2 linked regions of the Flectobacillus major DSM 103 genome follow. The protein of the gene in region 1 binds, or shares a complex with, the protein of each later gene. Links are inferred from orthologs where the notes say so. Each region holds a gene or a part of one and is shown in the gene's direction. Other genes may lie near its edges. The genes, in order: tsaE and tsaD.

The links.
Region 2: the proteins of tsaE (region 1) and tsaD are in contact, whole or in part, in a crystal structure (PDB 6N9A), measured with the Thermotoga maritima proteins. The link is inferred for Flectobacillus major DSM 103 from one-to-one orthologs. Residues at the interface, in WP_004082108.1 of Thermotoga maritima: Leu37, Gly38, Lys46, Lys57, Val59, Lys60, Ser61, Thr63, Phe64, Thr65, Leu66, Met67, Val69, Pro71, Tyr82, Arg83, Leu84, Asp86, Asp88, Phe89, Asp93, Ile128, Asp130, Glu131, Arg134; in WP_004082750.1 of Thermotoga maritima: Cys10, Asp11, Arg49, His50, Leu82, Gly84, Gly135, Gly136, Glu154, Thr155, Leu156, Asp157, Asp158, Ser159, Glu162, Asp165, Lys166, Arg169, Leu170, Tyr175, Lys213, Thr214, Leu217, Tyr218, Gln221, Arg222, Asn324.

Annotation. Positions count from the first base shown.
Region 1 is NZ_KE386491.1:993,404-1,000,694, forward strand. Bases 1,359-4,334 are described here. They hold tsaE (tRNA (adenosine(37)-N6)-threonylcarbamoyltransferase complex ATPase subunit type 1 TsaE), read left to right. Parts: upstream 1,359-2,617; coding sequence 2,618-3,052; downstream 3,053-4,334. Other genes in these bases: FLEMA_RS0105925 (MlaE family ABC transporter permease), read right to left, coding at 1,359-1,695; FLEMA_RS0105930 (SDR family oxidoreductase), read left to right, coding at 1,832-2,512; FLEMA_RS0105940 (alanine dehydrogenase), read left to right, coding at 3,133-4,334. Also shown: FLEMA_RS0105920 (L-threonylcarbamoyladenylate synthase), read left to right, coding at 257-880; more of FLEMA_RS0105925, read right to left, coding at 961-1,358; more of FLEMA_RS0105940, read left to right, coding at 4,335-4,371; FLEMA_RS0105945 (hypothetical protein), read left to right, coding at 4,422-4,823; FLEMA_RS0105950 (Crp/Fnr family transcriptional regulator), read left to right, coding at 4,994-5,584; FLEMA_RS0105955 (hypothetical protein), read left to right, coding at 5,697-5,924; FLEMA_RS0105960 (sterol desaturase family protein), read left to right, coding at 5,924-6,802; FLEMA_RS0105965 (hypothetical protein), read left to right, coding at 6,795-7,028; FLEMA_RS0105970 (M14 family metallopeptidase), read right to left, coding at 7,069-7,291. UniProt on the Escherichia coli protein: Required for the formation of a threonylcarbamoyl group on adenosine at position 37 (t(6)A37) in tRNAs that read codons beginning with adenine.
Region 2 is NZ_KE386491.1:4,774,864-4,782,023, forward strand. Bases 3,848-6,692 are described here. They hold tsaD (tRNA (adenosine(37)-N6)-threonylcarbamoyltransferase complex transferase subunit TsaD), read left to right. Parts: upstream 3,848-4,693; coding sequence 4,694-5,692; downstream 5,693-6,692. Other genes in these bases: FLEMA_RS74310 (translocation/assembly module TamB domain-containing protein), read right to left, coding at 3,848-4,252; FLEMA_RS0155175 (hypothetical protein), read right to left, coding at 5,802-6,365; FLEMA_RS0155180 (DeoR/GlpR family DNA-binding transcription regulator), read right to left, coding at 6,440-6,692. Outside these bases: more of FLEMA_RS74310, read right to left, coding at 1-3,847; more of FLEMA_RS0155180, read right to left, coding at 6,693-7,160.

The DNA of each region.
Region 1 (7,291 bases):
TACTATTCTTTATCAATAATGACTTTTCTCTTATCAAATGATATTTTAGGGCATGGCCTTGCACAAATATTTCACAAAGTTTTACCGAGTGTTTAATGATATTGCCTTATGAAAACCTGTATGAATTCTATCTCTTTTGGGAATTTGTCTAGCAATCAGGATATTTCTAATGCCTAAGATATTATATTTGATTTTAACTTAGTTGTTCTACCTCATAGATAACACATAAAATGGCAAACTTAACTATTGAATCGCTATGGCAGAGTACATAAAATTATATGAAAAGGGTACTGATATAAAACGAATCAACCAAATTGTATCGTGCCTCAAAGAAGGGGGAGTTATTATTTATCCTACCGACACCGTTTATGGGATGGGTTGCGATATTCATAATACACGGGCGGTCGAACGCATTTGTCAGATTAAAGGAATTAAACCTAATAAAAATAATTTCTCGTTTATATGTTATGATTTGAGTCATATTGCCGACTATGCAAGGGTTTCTAATGCGGCCTTTAAGCTCATGAAAAAAGCTTTGCCAGGCCCTTTTACATTTGTATTGGACGGAAACAATAAAGTGCCCAAAGTGTTGGCTCAAGGTAAAAAAACGGTAGGTGTGAGGATTCCCAACAATGAAATCCCTCGACTGATTGTAAAAGAACTAGGAAACCCTATTATAACAACGTCTATCCGTGACGAAGACGATATTATCGAGTACTCTACCGACCCCGAATTGATTTTCGATAAATTTCAACACCTTGTCGATATTGTGGTTGATGGTGGTTTTGGTAACAATGTGCCTTCTACCATTGTAGACGCTACTACCGATGACTTTGAGATTATCAGACAAGGATTAGGGGAGTTGGAACTGTATTTATAAAATCATAAACATACAAATAGGTCGCTTATTTTATCCTTTGAGGGTTCAATAAGCGACCTATTTATTGTTGTGTAATGGTATTATGCTCCAACCAATAATTGAGCTAACAAATAATCGGCTACCAAAACCGCAATACAGCTATTGGTTACAGCTTTGGTACTTGATTGACCAACCTCTAGTGCACCTCCTCTGGTATAATAACCCTGAAATGCCGAAATTGAAGCAATCAGAAAAGCAAATACTACCGATTTAATCATAGCAAAAGGAACGTAACTCGTATTGAAATCGAAACGTAAGCCTTGGATATACTCGGCTGGAGAAATAGCTCCAGAAAGCCAACCTGCCAAATAACCGCCATAAATAGACAAAAAACCAGCCAAGGCTACTAGCATTGGAAAGGTAATCATAGCCCCAAGAATTTTGGGTAATACCAAATAAGAAGTTGAATTAATACCCATTACCTCCAAAGCATCTATCTGTTCAGTGATTTGCATTGTACCCAGTTGAGAGGCAATATTAGAACCAACTTTTCCCGCCAATACAATCGACGTAATCGTAGGAGCAAGCTCCAAAATCGTAGAGTCACGTACAATCAAGCTGATAATATAACGTGGTACAAATGGGTTCGATAGGTTGGCCGCCGTTTGAACACAAGTAACAGCACCAATAAACGACGAAACAATTGAAACAATGAGCAGGGAATTAATACCAATTTCGTAGGCTTCCTCAAAAACCAATTCCACATAAACCCTGAATTTTTCAGGATTTTTAAATAAATTCCCCAAGAAAATGAAATATCTACCTATTCTTGTCACTTCGTTTTCAGTTAAGAGTTATAAGTTAGTAACTTCGTTGCCGATTTATCAAAGAGCCTAATAAGCCCTAAATTGATGATTCGAGTTCAAAGATAACAAACCAAACAAGAATAAACGTAACCGTTGATATAAACAAATGAAGAAAACCATTGTAGTTACAGGTGGAACCAAAGGAATTGGAAGGGCGATTGTAGAGAAATTTGCTCGTGAGCAATATCAAGTATTCACTTGTGCTCGTTCGGAAGACCCTACGCTTGCAGCATTAGAAAATGTTATTTTTTTTCGAGCTGATTTATCAAAAAAACAGGAAGTTTTGGCTTTTGCCGACTTGGTAAAACAGCAAGCTCCTCGGATAGATATATTAGTTAATAATACAGGTTTTTTTATTCCGGGGCAAATCCACAATGAAAATGATGGCACACTTGAAGCCATGATTGAAACCAATGTGTATAGTGCCTATTATTTAACAAGGGCTTTTGTGGGCGATATGATTACTGCCAAAGCAGGGCATATCTTTAATATTTGTTCGACCGCCAGTATTACGGCTTATACCAATGGGGGCTCGTACTGTATTTCTAAATTCGCGTTGTTAGGTATGAGCAAGGTACTCCGAGAAGAACTAAAACCGCATTTGGTACGTGTAACTAGTATTTTGCCTGGTGCTACCTATACCAATTCTTGGGCTGGTGTCGATTTGCCTATCGAGCGTTTTATGCGTTCTGAGGATGTAGCCGAGGTGATATGGACGGCTTACCAAATGCCTGCATCAACTGTTTTGGAAGAAATTTTGTTACGTCCACAGCTAGGTGATATTTAATAGATAGAAAAATATCCATTGTCAGCAGATATGTGTCAAAGGAATTATTGATAGAAGTACCCCAATACATATCTTTTTACTGTAGAAAATTATTAAATTACCAAAATGAATACACAACAAATAGCGTATTATTCGCTCGATGAACTACCTGTTGTAGCCAAACAAATCATTGAATTTGGAAAGGAATATCCTATTTGGCTTTTTGAGGGTTCGATGGGGGCAGGCAAAACTACTTTGATTAAGGCTTTGTGTCGACACTGGCAGGTAAGCAACCACGTTCAAAGCCCCACATTTTCGATTGTGAATGAATATATTACACAAGAAGACAAGACTATTTATCATTTTGATTTTTATAGAATCAAGCATGAAGTAGAGGCTATGGATATGGGTGTCGAAGAATATTTTGATTCGGGCAACTACTGCTTGGTAGAATGGCCTTCCAAGATTTCTAATTTATTGCCTCTCAGCTACCTCGAAGTCAATATTGTGGTAGAAGCAGACGGGAAAAGAGTAATAACATTGCAAAAAACTCAGGAATAATACAATCCAATAAATTGTTGTGACAAAGACCGAGGCGTTTTCGTATTAAAGTAAACCATTTATTGTATTGAATAAAAGAAATGGCAAAACAATCAGGATTTAAAGAAATACTAGCACAGTCGGGGCTAACGCAGTCGTCATTGATGCCTCAAGAAGCATTGGTATGGACCAAGCAAAATGCAAAAAGCTTGTATATTGGTTTACCCAAAGAAATAACAATGCAAGAAAAACGCATCTCTTTAACCCCCGATGCTGTGTCGCTATTGGTAAGAAATGGGCATCAAGTTTTGCTTGAAACAGGGGCAGGAGAAGGGGCAAAATTTACCGATGCCCAATACTCTGAAGCTGGGGCTCAGATTGCCTATTCAAAAGAGGAACTTTTCAAGGCCGCCGATTTGATTGTAAAAATACAACCTCTTACCGACGAAGAACTCGAATACCTAAAACATGGTTCTACTTTGGTATCGGCTCTGAATATGCAAAAAGCTACCAAAGAGTATTTTGAAAAACTGAATCGTAAAAAAATTACGGGCTTAGGTTACGAATATATCGAAGACAATGTGGGTGGTTTGCCATTAATCAGGGCGATGTCCGAAATTGCAGGTAGTACCGTCATGCTGATTGCTGCCGAATGCCTGAGTAGTGCCAACAACGGTATGGGGGTAATATTGGGAGGTGTAACGGGTGTACCACCTACCAAAGTCGTGATTTTGGGAGCAGGTACGGTGTCTGAATATGCCGCACGTACAGCTATAGGCTTAGGGGCTGATGTAAAAGTATTTGATAAGGATATTTATAAGCTTCAACGCCTCAAATACCTCATTGGTCAAAATTTATATACCTGTATTATCGACTCTCATGTATTGCCCGAGGCTATTGCCCAAGCCGATGTTGTGATTGGGGCTTTGCGTGCTGCCGATGGCTTTACGCCTTGTATTGTTACTGAAGAAATGGTTTCGAGAATGAAAGCCGACTCGGTGCTAATAGATGTGTGTATTGACCAAGGGGGGTGTTTTGAAACTTCCGAAATGACCACTTTGGCACAGCCTATTTATCGCAAATACGATGTTATTCATTATTGTGTACCCAATATCCCGTCGAGGGTAGCTCATACGGCCACTCAGGCACTGAGCAATATTTTTACTTCATTTTTGTTGAAAACAGGCAAAACAGGAGGAATCGAAGAAGCTATTTTTGCGAACAAAGCTTTTATGAAAGGTGTTTATTGTTATAAAGGTAGCTTGACCAATGCCCAAATCGCTAAAAAGCTAGGTTTAGCCTATAAAGATTTAAGCTTATTGGCCGCAGCCAGAATGTAAAAAAGGTACATTTTGTTTCAAGCAAGTTATTTATTAATATTAAAATTATCATGATTGAAGACTATCAAGCCATATCCAATGCTCCTAATTCTCCTGAATTGAATGGAAAATACTTGGGCATTATTTCTTCCGACTTTGCGTTGGTAGCTGAGTTTATCAAAGAGGCATCGTATCAAATCAGAACGAGAGGTTTTTCTAAATATCCTATTTTTGCGGTATCCCAAAATCCTGTACCAGTAGGGCAAAAGCTTATTGGTATTCAAGAACTCAATGCCAATACATGGAATTACCACGCTACCGTTATGGAAGAGTTTGTACAAAGAGGTATTATTGCCGAAGAGAATGTTGAGGTTTTTAAAACAAGTTATAAAGACCCCGACGAGTTTTGTTGCTTATTTGTGTTTGACAACGACTTTGCTAGTTTTATTTATATTCCTTATCCAGAAGACTAGAAGATGACAAGTATTTGAAAATCAATGATTTGGTATTTAATTGATTTTCAACTTTGGGTCATTTGCTTGCAGGTTTGCTCAGCTCTTTTAGGTTGATAAATACTGTAGGGCTTATTATCAGATATTTAATAAAGTGACTCGCTAACTTAACCACTAATTTAATGTGAGCAATGGTCGTAAATTCCCAAAAAATAGAAACAGTGAAGGAGGCAATCTTCAAGCTAGCCAATTTTTCGTCAGAAGAATGGGAGTTTTATCGTGGCCATATCCAAGAAGTACATTTTAAGAAAAAAGAGTTTTTGACCGAAATTGGGCAGGTAGAAACCAGTACGTATTTTATTATTGAAGGTGCTGTAAAGTATATTTCATTCAAAGAAGATAAAGAAATTTGTGTCGATTTGGGTTTTAGAGGCAATTTTGTAAGCTCCTTTTCATCGTGTTTGTCACAAACTCCTTCTAGTATAGGTATTCAGGCTGTTACAAAGGTTACAGCAATGCGTTTGCATTATCAACCTGTTTTGGAGTTGCTGGAGCGTTCTAAAAATGCCGAGCGGTTTCATCGACGTATTGCTGAAGGATTGTATATCCGAGAAACCAAACGCACTTATAGCTTGATTTCGCAAAGTGCCGAAGAGCGTTATCTTAATTTGATAACCTACCAACCCGATGCCCTCAGGCTGATTCCTGTCAAAGATTTGGCTTCTTTTCTGGGGATTCACCCCGATAGCCTTAGCCGTATTCGGAATAATATTAAAGCTTAAAAAAAGCCTTGAGATAAAATATTTTGTGTCAAGGCTTTTTCCGAATGTTATTAAATGAAAATATGTTCATATATTTGTTGATATAAAAAATCAACTTAATCGTTATAACAAAATGGATTTACAAAACTGGACTATTATGCGTTTTATTCGTTTGGCAGTAGGCGTATGGGCTTTGGCAAATGGGGTAATACAAAAAGATTTTTTGTTATTAGGACTAAGTGCCGTAGTGTTGTTTCAGGCTATTACCAATACAGGTTGTGGGGGAGCTTGTGCTGTTCCGATAAAAAAAAAGCAGGAAAATAAACCGCAAGATACCGTAGCGTTTGAAGAAGTAAAGTAATGAAATATCTAGAAACCTTTTTGAATGGTTTTGTGGGCTACTTTTATTATTTGCTCGATGAAATCACGCATCCCTCATGGCATAATTATTTTTATGGCTTGTTGTCTATATCGCTATTCTTTTTTGGACTGGAAGTGCTTATTCCTTGGCGAAAAAAACAGGCTATTATTAGGAAAGGCTTTTGGCAAGATGCTTTTTATATGTTCTTTAATTTCTTCCTCTTTTCATTGATTGGTTACAATGCTATTGCTAATGTATTGGTAGAAGCTTTTAAGGATTTATTAGGTGCATGGGGTGTCAGCAACTTGGTAGCTATCCAAATAGCCTCGTGGTCGATTATGGCTCAGTTGCTAACGCTGTTTGTTGTGCGTGATTTTGTTCAGTGGAATGTACATCGGCTTTTGCATCGTGTGCCGTGGTTGTGGGAGGTTCATAAACTACATCATTCGGTTACTCAGATGGGTTTTGCAGCTCATTTACGGTATCATTTTATGGAAACAATCGTGTATCGTTTTTTTGAATATTTGCCTTTAGCTATGATAGGTTTTGGGATTCAAGATTTTTATATGGTACATATTTTTACATTGGCTATTGGACATTTTAATCATTCCAATATTCGGATACCTTTGGGGCCGTTAAAATACATTTTCAATAATCCTCAAATGCACCTCTGGCATCATGCCAAATATATTCCTAATCAAATGGGTATCAACTTTGGGATAACCTTGAGTATCTGGGATTATCTTTTCGGAACGGCCTATACTCCCAACGAGGAGGCTAATATTCCGCTTGGTTTTGAGCAGGTAGAAATGTTTCCAGAAGGCTTTGTTGACCAACAGTTATTTCCATTTAAAACAGCACAAAAAACAAATGAATAGCATCTTGTCTGTCCGAATGGCTCTAATCGTGAGCCTTACTTTGGGGTTAGCTCCTTTTCGTCCAGAGCCACATATTTGGGGAAAATTGCGTTGGATTGCAGGGGGGGCTGTTGGTATGCAAGCCGTAGATTGGTGTGATTTTGTACTGCACGGAACACCTTGGGCGGTATTGGTATTTTTGTTGTTGAAACAATGGCGTTTAAAAAGTAAAAAACCCAGTTTGTAGAACACATTTTTCTACAAACTGGGTTTTGGGGCAAATCAATTTACAGCGTTTTGCTGACAATTCCTCCTTTTTGGCTATCTACTTCTACCAATAATTTGTCGGCTTTTCCTTTAATAATCCAGCGAACTTTTACCGCTCCCATTCCCGAAATATTAGGTACTTCTATGGTTTGAGGGGTAAATTTTTGTTCTTTGGTTTGATTGCTATCTTCATTTTCAACAACCATTCCAGCTACAACAGTTGCATTTTTTAGGGTAATATAG
Region 2 (7,160 bases), 3.8 Mb from region 1 along the record:
CACTTCTTGTGATACGGAAACGGTCGTTGAAATTGTACGAAAACCTTAATTGTAGGTTATTAATCAAATCTTGATTAAGGCCATTACCATTGAGCGATAAGTCTACATTAAGGTTCTGGTCAATTTTTGAGAATACATTACTCAATTGGTTCGAGGCCAACTCCATGAGGTTATTAACCAAATTGACGGAAGCAAATGCTGCAGCACTATTAGAAACCATTTGTCCTAATAACAACACATTGCTAACCTGTCGGTTGAGTTCTTGCTCGTCGGTTCTGATACGGTTCTGAAATGCTGTTACCCCCGAATTAAATTCTGGGTTTTGAGGGTAATCGTGTAGTTTTAAATCAAATGAAATATTGGGTTGTAACAGACGGTCTTTAAGATTAATAATGACATCTACTGGATAACGACGGGTAAACTCTGCCCGATTTTTGTAGGTACTAGAACCCTGAGCCGAGGTATCGATAACCGAGCCAAGGTAATTGACGTTTTGCGTATAGGCAGCTTTAATATCCAAAATAGCATCGTAAGGGCTACCCGACCAGCTAATTCGGCTGCCACGTTGAATCGTAAATTTCTTATTAATAATATTTTGGAAAGTAAAGGTATAATCTCCTCGTTCTATGGCGTATTCGCCTGTCATACTAAAATCGCCTTTGGTATCTACTTTTAGGTTGATTTTTCCTGTTCCATTTACTCGCATGATATCGCCAGTTTGTTTGTCAAACTGTACTTCACCATAAGCATCAGGGTTAAAATCGAATTTGAAATCCATTTTGATACGGCTATCGCTAGTCTCGATTTTTTGTGTGGTCGTAGCCGACGAATCTTTGGTTTGTGCTGCCAAAAACTCTATTTCTTCTTGGTTGCCTGCATCTTGTGCTTTGTCGAGCGGAATAAATAAACGTGTGCCTCTATCGCTGCGAATATCAGCATCTATATTGAGGTTGCTGGGTGTACCAGTAATGCCGATGCGTCCACTGGCATAGCCTACACCGTAGTAAGTATCATTGTCTTTACGGGTTGTATTCAAAATCTTGAAACGATTCATATTGGCGTTGAGCTGTAGCGTAAAGGTTTTGTCACCATCATAATACACCCCACCCGACAAGGTAGCTTTATTGCCTTCTTCGTCGGTTAGGCGGAGGCTTTTGGCACGAATTTCATCGGGTTCAAATACCAGTTTGTCCTCAAAATTCAAAGTAGTTTTGAGGTAATCAAAGAACAATGAGCCTTTTTTTAGATCAATAGTGCCATTGACAATAGGGTGGCGTAAATTTCCTGAAATATTTAAGTCGCCACTAGCAGAGCCTTTGAGTTTTGAAAAAAGACCTTTGGTAAAAGGTTCGAGGATTTGAAGGCTGGTTTGGTTGAGGTTGGCTGTCAAATTCAGCGAGTTTTCTTGTTGTTTAGGGTCATAGGTTCCTCGCATTTTTAGTACATGATTGCTCAAACGTTCGAGGTTATAATCAATTCGGACAATCTGGGCTTCTTGGTCGTACATGCCTGTTCCTTCCAAATTACCAATCAAAAAGTTATCTAAGGTTAAGCCATCGATACGTAATTGAGAATCGGCGTTGACATGGTTGTATACTTCTTTTAGTGACACGTCGGCATTGACAATGCCTCCAAAGTTGAAGGCAATAATAGGAGCGAGGGTTTCGAGGCTAAAGTTTTTTGCCTTAAAATTCATTACTTCTGTGGAGTCGGTCGATATTTTGCCATTGAGCGATACAAATTGGTCGTCGTTGCCTACTACTAAATTTTGTGCACTCAACTCTTTCCCCATCACACTAATAAGGTTTTCGGGATTGATTGTCCACACTTGGTCGAGCATCCTGAATTTTGACCGAATAAATTGTAACGAAATACCTTCTTGGATAAACCTTAGAGTACCATTGAGATTGGCCTGATTAGTAGCATTTTCTTGTTTGATATTACTAGTAAATCTGATTTTGTCTTGGTCCCACGAGGCTTCTAAATCTAAATTTTCGGTAGGTTGCAAAATGCTTATTTTTTGATTTTTTGAAGAAATAATAAGCGATGCTAGTACTTCGGGTGTATTATAGAATTTTGAGCTATTGAGGTCGATATGCGAACGATAAAACTGATATTTATTACCCAATAAAAGGGTGTCTATGGTCGACTCCAACGAAAATGTCGAGGTATTACTAATACCGAATGTACCATTGATTTGGGTATTTTTAGCTACTTTCCCTTCAGGATATACCAAGGCCATTACAGGGTAAAAATCTTTCAGTAAAAACTTATAGTCGATTCTGTAAGGCATTGGGGTAAAGCTGAGTTTATGGGCATAGTAGCTTTGTCGTGCTTTTTCGTCGCCCGTAAAGTACAACTTATATTCCTGTACCAACTGCTGTAAATCTCTGACAGCCTTACTTGGTTTGAAGTCGCCAGAAAAGGCAAAATTAGCCACCTCCGACTCCAAAGCCCAACGCCGATGATTGGGGTTAATTTCAGATACAATACGGATAGAGTCGAGAAACAAATCTCGTCGTTCAAAACCAATAGTTGTATTATAAAACTTAGCTTTTCCGATGGCCTTGTCTATTTCATAACCCTTGAGTTGTACATCCAAAATGGTAGTAAAACGCCAATCGTCTTTGGTAAAGTTGAGTTCACGAAGGTTGGATTTTGATAGCTTCCCGATAAGGTCAATTTGGTCTTTATTATTTCTAAAATCAACTTTGCCAAATAGGTCAAAAATCAGGTTGGTATCTTTTACGGCCACACGCCCTTCAAAAAGCTTTTTGGCGAGCTGGCCATTTACATAAATATTTTTGTACTGATACTGGTTAAAATCAATCTGATTGACATCTCCATCAAATTTTAATACTGCATCGTTCCACGAAAAACCTTTACCTTCTATTTTGCCTGCCAAGGTCAAATTACCTAGTATATTCTGCTGGTCGATGAGTTTGCCTAAGTTAAAATCTTTGGCTTTTACCGAGCCACTGTACGATGATCTTGCCGAGTTGTCTTGCAAAAGCATACTTACATCCATGTCTAATTTCCCCAATTCAGATTCCAATAAACCTTTTGTTTTGAAATTAGAGGTAGTGCCTACAAAGTTGCCATCAAATATGATATGGCCAAATTGCTGAATACTCGAAACCGTTTCTTTTCCGATATAATTTGCCAAATCTTGAACCTGCACATGTGATTTATTCATACGAAGATTCATTTGAGTTTTTGGAATAGAAGGTAAGCCATCGAAGGCAAAATCGCCATGAAGTTTTGATTTTTTACCGAAATATAAATCAAATTGTGAAAGCCTAAATTTATTGACAGTGCCATCAAAATTACCATTAAGGTAATAGGTATCTTTAAATTGATACATATCGTTGACAAATCTGCCAAGGTCGTCCGAGCTTACCACTGTCGAATCAAAATTAGCTCGCATGCGTACCTTTGCATTCCATTTCTTAAAATCTTTTTGACTATTGAACGACATCACGATCTGGTTTCTTACCACCGAATTATTCAGTTTTAATAGCAATTTATCAAACCGCATTTGGGTATCCGAAATCAAGAAATTGGTTTGAAGAGTTTTGATACGAGTATCAGAAAAACGGTCATAACCCTTGAGGGTTGTTTTGAAAGAAATCGTATCTCGAATAAGCGTAAAGTCATTGAGGTGAGCCTCTAGCTCGTGTAAAGTAAAATGATAGTGGTCAAATGACTTTCGATTGTTGAGATATGGCTCAGACTCATCGTTCAGCGTAAATACACCATCGACAATATCGGCTTCTTTGATAATAAAAGGCGAAGGATGCGGGTTTTTTGGGCGAGGCTTGGGGGGGGCTAACAGTTTATTGATTCGACGAATAAATTCATCTATATTCAAATCACCGTTTTTGTCAATCACCAAAACTACTTTTGGACGATACAAGCGCACATAATCTAATTGATTTTGGGTGGTATCTAAGGCTAGATTTTGTATTTGAAAGTCTAGATCAAGCTTGTCAATATCAATCATCTGATAACCCTGATAGTCTTTTACCCGAACACCTTCTAAGGTAGCTTCGTCAAAAAAATGTATAGTAACTTTGTCTATTTCAATAGGATAGCCCAAAGCCTTAGAGATTTTGGGGGCATAATATTGGGCTAGTTTGGTCTGAATATAGGAAGTTCTCAGAATAGCAGCCAGCAAAACAGCTATCAACAAAAAGCCTACAATGGTGTATAGGACAGTTTTAGTAGATATTTTGAGGGCATTGAAAATCATGAATACTTTATTACGAAAGAGAAAGAGATTGTATCAATAGTAAGTACTTATACGTTTGGTGCCATCTTTATTGGGCAGCGGCAACAACTCATTTTTATAGGTTAATGTAATATCGCTAAATCATAGAGGCATAATCGTACAATTAAATACTTAAATAACAAAAATTTAGAAAAATGATTAGTACTATTCCTATAATCAACGATTGAACGAAAAAATAAGTATTATCAAAAAGGCTGTTTGCAAAATATTGAAGCATTTCATTCAAAATAACTTTATCTTGAAACTTAGGATTATTCTCTTTTACTATTTCTCAAAGCTATAATTAATTTGTATGCTAGCAAAAAACATTTATTGATAACAAATAGCCTAAATATACTCTTCTGATTGTGTAAGATACTCAGCTTAATAAATGATTGGTTATCTTTGTGAAAAAATTAGATTATGACCATTTTAGCCATAGAATCATCTTGTGACGATAGCTCAGCGGCTGTTATAATAGATGGCAAACTTCATTCCAATATTGTGGCAAGCCAAGCCATTCATCAAAAATGGGGTGGAGTTGTTCCCGAACTAGCAAGTCGTGCTCATCAGCAACATATCGTACCCGTAGTAGCCGAGGCTCTACAAACAGCGAAGATAACAAAATCTGACCTAAATGCCATAGCATTTACTCGTGGACCAGGACTTTTAGGTTCATTATTGGTAGGTACTTCTTTTGCCAAAGCATTGGCTATGGGTTTGGGTATTCCATTGATAGACGTTCACCACATGCAAGCTCATGTTTTGGCACATTTTATTGATGACCCCAAGCCTCAATTTCCCTTCCTTTGCCTAACCGTTAGCGGTGGACATACACAGATTGTGTTGGTTCGTTCGCCATTAGATATGGAAATTATTGGCGAAACCCAAGACGATGCCGTAGGAGAGGCATTCGATAAAACGGCCAAGCTTTTGAATTTGCCTTATCCTGGTGGGCCATTGATTGACAAATACGCCAAAGAAGGTAATCCTTCAAGGTTTGAGTTTCCGATGGTTGAAATGCAAGGACTTAATTACTCATTTTCGGGTATTAAAACAGCTTTCCTCTATTTCTTACAAAAAGAAACAGCCAAAAGCCCTCAGTTTGTCGAAGAGAATTTAGCGGATATTTGTGCTTCAATGCAAAACACCCTGATAAAGATTTTGTTGCAAAAGCTCAAAAAAGCAGCAAAGCAATACAAAATTAAGGAAATTGCTATTGCTGGAGGTGTTTCGGCCAATTCAGGTTTGCGTGCTGAATTACAAAATTTAGGACAAGAGTTGGGCTGGAATGTGTATATTCCTCAGTTTCAGTATTGTACCGACAACGCAGGCATGATTGCAATGGCTGCCCATTTCAAGGCCGAAATAGGGGAGTTCTGTGGGCAAGATGTTAGCCCTATGCCTCGAATGGCTTGGTAATAGAGGTTTTGCCTTTGGGATGATTTTTTATCTCAAAGGCAAAATTCTATGAGAATCGGGCATATAACTTAAAGGCAGCCTGCTTAATCCAGTTTATGCCGATACTTTTTTAAGCAAATAAAATCTTCATGGCAGCCCAAAGGGCTTTTTTGCAATTAAGGTCGTCTTTAATCTCACCAAGTGCATCCGAATAAAGTAATTTGACTCCCTGAATTTCTCGGGTTTGGTAAGGTGTTAGTGGTATTTCGAGGTTGATTTTAAATAATGAAACCCCAAAGGTCAAAAGCTGATTTACTGATTTTTCGGTTAGTAAGGCTTTTAAGCTAGCATTGCCAATTTTAGATAAATCCAATAAGTCAACCTGATTGATTTGGAGATTGACAGCATTCAAAATTTTTGTTAAAAATGCCAATTCTTCTTCGTTGATATGTTGTACAATAACCAATACTTGGTGTTTGGGATTGTAAGGGATAGAATCTGGCTCGGCTACTGGTGCAACAGGGGCTGTAGTTACATTTTCTATATTTTGTACTTTTACAGGATTTTCGGAGTTGTGCCTAGTGGCTATTTCGTTCTTTACATCGGGTTTTGCCAAAACCTCTTTGTTTGGAATGAAGTAAACGGTTTCTTCCGAAAATAAATACTGTAAATATGTTTTATCTACTTCTGTCATGAACTGATGCTTGGGACATTTGAACAACAAATATCGGAACTGTTGCCCAAAAACATTTTGCTTTTATTTTTTTTCTACTGAATCACGCGTAGATTTTTTGCTCGGTATTGTTCCAACAGCTGCTTATCGGCATTGTAGTCGGTAATAAGTGTATGGATTAAGGTGAGAGGAGCAAACTGGAAATAAGCATTTTTTTCAAGTTTGCTAGCATCGCATAGCAAAAAAACTTCTTTTGATTGGCTTGCCATAGCAGTGGCAATACTCGCTTCTTTTTCACTGGCAGCACTTAGGCCGTTGTGTAGCGATATGCCATCTACCCCAATAAAAGCCTTGTCGGCATGATAACGTGCCAGATGCTCTAGGGCAATACTTCCATGTACCGCTTGGCGCTGGTGGTCAACTTCGCCCCCTACCAAATTAATAGAAATACTCGTATTGATTAATTCGTACAATACTGGTAATGAATTGGTTATTACTTTGATACGTTTGTGTTTAATAAAAGGGCAAAGCCTAAACAAAGTACTGCCACAATCAACAAATATGGTATCGCCTTCCTGAATAAATTCATTGGCCTTTTGACAGATATAGTCTTTTTCGGTGGCATGTGTAGCTGTTTTGTTACTAAAACTAATAGGATTTTGGGTCAAGCTCAGCTTCATTGCTCCGCCATGTGTTCGATATAACAAACCTTGCTCGGCCAAAATAGCCAAATCACGCCGTACTGTGATTTCGGAAGTCTGTAATATTTCGGCTAAATCCTTGACTTCTACCGAGCCTTGAGATTCTACCGTTTGT